DNA from 2 places in the Photorhabdus temperata genome. Region 2 is predicted to be linked to the other one. Evidence: predicted binding sites of a transcription regulator. Region 2 holds the regulator's gene; the other holds the start of a gene.
The links. Region 2 encodes ArgR, which controls arginine synthesis, uptake and breakdown. Its sites were predicted from a motif close to ANTGAATAAAAATACANT; they were not measured.

Region 1: argA (amino-acid N-acetyltransferase) is a predicted target of ArgR. The motif match lies at 1,467-1,484, and genes of this name have one in related genera.

The regions. Positions count from the first base shown of each region.
Region 1 covers NZ_JAJAFX010000001.1:106,810-110,242, forward strand. The annotation lists gene argA (amino-acid N-acetyltransferase) at 99-1,433, opposite strand; gene amiC (N-acetylmuramoyl-L-alanine amidase AmiC) at 1,683-2,930, shown strand; gene LGZ99_RS00365 (helix-turn-helix domain-containing transcriptional regulator) at 2,936-3,235, opposite strand.
Region 2 covers NZ_JAJAFX010000009.1:36,581-40,013, reverse strand. The annotation lists gene mdh (malate dehydrogenase) at 1-834, opposite strand, end outside; gene argR (transcriptional regulator ArgR) at 1,288-1,758, shown strand; gene mpl (UDP-N-acetylmuramate:L-alanyl-gamma-D-glutamyl-meso-diaminopimelate ligase) at 1,805-3,175, opposite strand; gene fbp (class 1 fructose-bisphosphatase) at 3,341-3,433, shown strand, end outside.

The DNA.
Region 1 (3,433 bases), on a different contig from region 2:
AAAAAGAAAATCGAGCCCAGTTTAGGCGATCTGATCGATCGCCAGAAAGGACGTTTTACCCAATGAGATTGAATTATTTTTTAGCATTAATCAGCTCATTACTGTGGTTCCAAATTCAACATAAGAATCTTAGAACGGCGTTGGTAGTTGTATAGCACTTGTTTCTGAATCGGCAGCATTGAGATTTCCGCCGGTTCAAAACCCCGTTCCTGGAACCAGTGAATACTGCGGGTAGTCAGGACGAAAAGTTTTTCCAGCCCGAGCTGTTTAGCATGATCTGAAATGCGATTCATGAGTACTTCACCTTTTAAAGAGTTCCGGTATTTAGGATGAACCGCTAAACAAGCCATCTCTCCAATTTTCTCATCAGGATAGGGGTAAAGCGCGGCACAAGCGATAGTCAGGTTATCGCGTTCGATAATGATGAATTTATCAATTTCTCTCTCAAGTTGCTCTCTTGAACGGCGAACCAAAATGCCTTGCTGTTCCAGTGGACGAATAAGTTCGAGAATACCTCCGATGTCATTGATATTCGCTCTGCGTATTTGTTCCGCGCTCTCCATGACGATTTGAGTGCCAATACCATCACGGGAAAATAGTTCTTGAACCAAAGAACCATCTGCCTGATAACTCAATAAGTGGCTGCGGTGAACGCCACGACGGCAAGCTTTTACGGCACTCCGTAAAAAACAGGCTGTACCTGAATAGTAGTCACCTTCAGCTTCCAATTCTTTCATGAGATCTGGTGCCTGATTAAGAAAAATTTCAGATAGAATTTTTCCGTCTTTGCCCTGTACGCCTTGAGTAGAGCAGAAACCTATCAATTTTTCAGCCTGTAGTTTGATCGCTAACTGAGTAGCAACTTCTTCAAATGCCAGATTAAAACTCTCGCCGGTAACGGAAACTGCAACAGGACCAATGAGCACTATTGCGCCATTATCTAACTGACGATTTATGGCAGCTTCATCAATACGGCGAATTTTTCCACTGTGGCAATAATCCACGCCATCATCAACACCAAGAGGTTGAGCAATAACAAAGTTACCGCTGACAACATTAATATTTGCGCCTTGCAATGGCGTATTATTTAGGCTCATAGAAAGACGTGCGGTAATATCCAGTTGCAACAAACCCGCGGATTGTTTGACGAATTCCAATGCCTTATTATCGGTAACGCGGGTGTGTTTGTGGTAAACCGGTTTATAATGATGGGTTGCAAGGTTTTCTTCAATTTGAGGTCTGGCGCCATAAACGACTATCAGTCGGATGCCCAAACTATGCAGTAATCCGATGTCGTTGATGATATTCGGGAAGTTCTCGTGAGCAATAGCCTCTCCGCCAAGCATGATAACAAACGTTTTGCCACGGTGTGCATTGATGTATGGAACCGAGTGGCGAAATCCCTCAACTAATTCGGTGCTGCGTTCTTTCATAAAAGACTCTCGATTGAATTTTTATTCGTAATTTATGTATTTTTATTCCTTTTGAAAGGAAATGGCAAGAGGCAATTAAAACAAAAACATTGCGATATATATGTGGACGTGAATAATTTGCAAAATATAAAATATTTATTGCTGATGGCAGCATAATGTTGGTTAGCGTTTTTCACTTGGTTGTTTGGTTGTTTCCTGAGTTGAATGTCACCCTGAATATTTGTATTTTATGAATGGAATAAATAGTAGATGAGTCATTCAGATCTTAATCTGTCACGACGTCGCTTGTTGCAGGGAGCGGCAGCAATGTGGTTGCTTAGTGTCAGTCAGGTGGGTTACGCAGCGTCATCAAAGATTATTGCAGTTCGTATTTGGCCTGCATCCAGTTATACCCGTGTGACTCTTGAGTCAAATATTCCACTCAAATATCGCCAGTTCGTGCTGACAAATCCAAACAGAATTGTTGTTGACCTTGAGGGTGTGCAATTGAACCATACCCTAAAAGGTATGGGGAAGCAGATTCAATCCCGCGATCCTTATCTTAAACTGGTCAGGGCGGGGCAGTTTGATCCTAAAACGGTTCGTCTGGTGTTTGAAGTTAAACAATCGGTCAGCCCACATATGTTTACGTTGAAACCAGTGGCGGAATTTAAGCACCGTTTGGTTTTGGATATTTATCCCGCAGCGGGAGCGAATAAAGATGATGATCCATTACTTGCTCTGCTTGAAGAGTACAATAAAGGTAATTTGGCTGAGGATTTACCGGCGGAAATACCGAAGTCAGGCAAAGCAGGTAAAGACAGGCCGATTGTGATCATGCTCGATCCTGGACATGGGGGAGAAGATCCTGGCGCTATCGGCAAATATAAAACCCGTGAGAAAGACGTTGTTCTGCAAATCGCCCGTCGATTGCGAACTATTATTCAGCGTGAACCGGGTATGAAAGTGTATATGACTCGTAATGAAGATGTGTTTATTCCGCTAAAAGTCCGGGTGGCAAAAGCACGTAAGATGCGGGCTGATTTATTTGTTTCTATTCATGCTGATGCCTTTTCTAACCGAGCTGCACATGGCTCTTCGGTTTTTGCGCTTTCTACTAAAGGTGCAACCAGTAATACCGCACGTTTTCTGGCCCAAACGCAAAATGAAGCCGACCAGATTGGTGGTGTAAGTAAAAGTGGTGATAAATATCTGGATCATACTATGTTTGATTTGCTACAGACTGCGACCATCAATGACAGCCTTAAATTTGGCAGTGAAGTGCTCAAGCGCATGGGTAAGGTGAATAAACTGCATAAGAATCGGGTGGATCAGGCTGGGTTTGCGGTACTGAAAGCACCGGATATCCCATCTATTCTGGTAGAAACTGCGTTTATCAGTAACCTGGAAGAGGAACGAAAACTGAAAACAGCACGCTTCCAGCAGCAGGTAGCGGAGTCCATTTTCGCCGGTATCAAAGCGTATTTTAGTAATGGTGGCAATGTAAACTTATCGTAGCCCTGTTAGTGGGTAGTGATGGGTTGAACTGCCAGGCGTAAGCCCATGACACGCAGGATTGCGCTTAGATTTCTGACCTCCGGGTTGCCTTCGGCCGACAAGGTGCGATAGAGTTGGTTCGGATTCAATTCGGCTTCCTTGGCCACGTTACGAATGCCGCCGAAGACTTTGGTCATTTGGCGAAGAGCGATCAGTAGCTCGGCTTGTTCTCCATCCTCAAGGATGCTGTTTAGTAGCTCGATTGCGTAAGCTGGATCTTTGCGGAACACTTCGGCCATTGCGTCGTCGTGTGATCTGTCTTTCATTACTCGCTCTCCTATTTGTTTCTGTTTTTCCATTCGCGCCTCGGGCTATGCCCGCGTCCTGCTTGCGTTTATCGCCGCCGCAAAGCAGCAGAACGATAGTTAAGTCAGTATTCGTAATTGAACTGAGCACAGATAGGCAAATATGGTGGAGGTAAAACCATCCAGAAGTTGTTTTTGGAGTTTGTATGCTGAAACGCA
Region 2 (3,433 bases):
ACGCTCTTCTACGCCATTTTTACCCAAACGAACCGGTTGAGCGAAGAAACGCGCATATTTGCCATCACCCTCAACATAGGCACATTCAACAACATTGCTTTCGCCTTGTAAGCCACGGACCAAAGAAAGGCCCAGACGAGCCGCAGCTTGCCCCATAGACAGAGTTGCAGATCCACCACCAGCTTTAGCTTCAACGACTTCAGTACCTGCATTCTGAATACGTTTAGTTAAGGCAGCCAACTCTTCATCAGTAAAGCTCACACCAGGGATTTGGGACAACAGAGGCAGGATCGTCACACCAGAGTGACCACCGATAACCGGCACTTCGATTTCCTGCGGTTTTTTACCTTTCAATTCAGCAACAAAAGTATTGGAGCGGATAATATCCAGGGTTGTTACGCCAAACAGACGGTTTTTATCATATACACCCGCTTTTTTCAGCACTTCAGCCGCAATAGCTACAGTTGTGTTGACTGGGTTAGTAATAATCCCAATCAGTGCCTTCGGACACGTTTTAGCCACTTGTTCTACCAGGTTACGAACGATACCCGCGTTAACATTAAACAGATCTGAACGATCCATACCTGGTTTACGAGCAACACCAGCAGAAATCAATACAACGTCCGCTCCTTCCAACGCTGGCGTTGCATCTTCACCAGCAAAGCCCTTAATTCTCACATCCGTTGGAATGTGGCTCAAATCAGCAGCCACCCCAGGTGTCACTGGAGCGATATCATATAAAGAGAGTTCTGAACCTGAAGGAAGCTGGGTTTTTAGTAGAAGAGCAAGAGCCTGACCAATACCACCGGCTGCACCGAGAACTGCAACTTTCATCCTGATACTCCTTAAATCGTTTATACTTTAAAATGCTGTGAATTCATCTGGTTACAAACCATAGATTACTACTTTCTTGAAAACAATCTGTTAACAGCCAAATTGTGGACTTACGCTCTAATCGTGGGACGTAAAAGTCGCCGTATTCTAGGCAAAATGCTTATCTGTTAATGAGATAATGGACACTATTTTGATAATTGCCTTATGATTTTATAAAATAACCCGCTAAATACCTTACACCCAACAACAACACCAAACAACATCATTTGATTAACAATATACTTACATGATAACCAGCCCAAAAAAGCAAATTCTCATATTCATATTTTGTGAATTTCTATATAGCATAAGACTAATTCATGCTTTAAAAATGGTGATAAAATCATTCTTATTGCATAAAAATTCATTTGTATGCATAATATAATCTTCATAGCTGATTGAATATGGTGAAATATGCGTACTCCCTCTAAACAGGAAGAGTTAGTAAAAGCTTTCAAGGCGTTATTAAAAGAAGAAAAATTTAGCTCTCAAGGAGAAATCGTCACCGCCTTGCTGGAAGAAGGTTTTGAGAATATTAATCAATCCAAAGTCTCCAGAATGCTGACAAAATTTGGTGCTGTTCGCACCCGTAATGCAAAAATGGAAATGGTCTACTGCCTTCCTGCTGAGCTTGGCGTCCCTACTGCCACTAGTCCACTAAAAAACCTGGTACTGGATGTTGATCACAACCATTCAATTGTTGTCATTCGTACAAGCCCTGGCGCTGCTCAGCTTATTGCTCGCCTGTTGGATTCCCTTGGTAAAGCAGAAGGTATACTTGGCAGTATCGCGGGTGACGACACCATCTTCATCACACTTGCCAGAGGTTTCACGGCAGAACAGCTACGTGAAAAAATTCTTGAATTGTTTGAACAAGAACTTTAAATGAATCGCGCCATGCTGGCGCGATTCATTTTTCCTGCCGCCATCCTCAGGACTGATAAGTTTTTTTATTCAGTTCAGATAGTAGTTTTTCATGAATACCGCTAAACCCGCCATTACTCATAACCAAAATATGATCGCCTTTCTGTGCCTTATCAACAATCATATGCACCAGCGAATCAATGTCAGCGCTCCAATACGCTGGCTGAACACAACGATCTGCAATTTCTGATACATGCCATTTAATATTAGCTGGCTGAAATAAGAACACTTCATCAGCACGCCCCAGCGCTGGCGCGATCTCATTCTTACTTACACCCATTTTCATGGTATTTGAACGCGGTTCTAACACAGTAATAATACGGGCAGTTCCACCAACCTTACTACGCAGAGCTTCCAGTGTTGCCAGAATTGCTGTCGGGTGATGCGCAAAATCATCATAAACGGTGATGCCATTCTCCTCACCGCGTAGTTCAAGGCGACGGCTGGCATTAATAAAATCGCTCAAAGCACGACAGGCATCGGCTGGCTGGACACCAACATGATGTGCGGCTGCAATCGCAATCAGCCCATTACGCATATTATGTTCACCAACCAGTGACCAATTCACTTCTCCAACAATTTCACCACCATAAAACACCCGATAATCACTGCTGTCTGTACTTATCTTTTTTGCCTGCCAGCGACCGGTTTCACCCACCAGCTCCAATTCACTCCAGCATCCCATAGACAAGACATGTTTCAGGTTAATATCGTTATCCGGCACAAAGATCTTGCCACTAGCCGGAATAATCCTGACAAGATGATGGAACTGTCTCTGAATAGCTGCCAGATCGCCAAAAATATCCCCATGATCAAATTCGAGATTATTCATGATCAGCGTACGTGGGCTGTAATGCACAAACTTGGATCGTTTATCAAAGAAAGCACTGTCATATTCATCGGCTTCTATTACGAAAAACGGGCTTTCTCCGATCTGAGCTGATGTTGCAAAATTCCCAGGAACACCGCCAATCAAGAAACCCGGTTTATAGCCACAAGCTTCCAGAATCCAAGCCAACATGCCGGCGGTTGTTGTTTTACCATGCGTCCCTGCAACCGCCAAAACCCAACGCTCCGGTAAGACATAATCATGCAGCCATTGAGGGCCAGAGGTATAAGGGAGCCCACGCTCCAGCACAGCTTCTACACAAGGATTTCCACGGCTCATGACATTACCGATGATGACCATATCTGGCACAGAATCCAATTGTGCCGGATCATATCCCTGAATCAGGCTAATCCCATGTTTTTCTAGTAAGGTACTCATTGGTGGATAAACATTGGTATCTGAGCCGGTTACCTCATGGCCGAGAGAACGTGCCAAAATTGCCAGTCCACCCATAAAAGTACCGCAGATACCAAGAATATGAATACGCATTGATTTCCCATTCCATAGCATGAAGTTAACCACTATTCTAACCATCAAAAGCAAGATAAGAAATGGAATAGCCTATGAATCATCCCTTTCTTTGGCTAAACTGCCCGCGAAAGAGTGCAATGCACGCTCTAAAACCACTATCAAATCACATTCAGGACTTTCGTCATGAAAACATTAGGCGAATTCATCGTCGAAAAGCAGCAAGATTTTTCTCATGCCACGGGTGAGCTCACCGCATTGCTTTCCGCTATTAAGCTC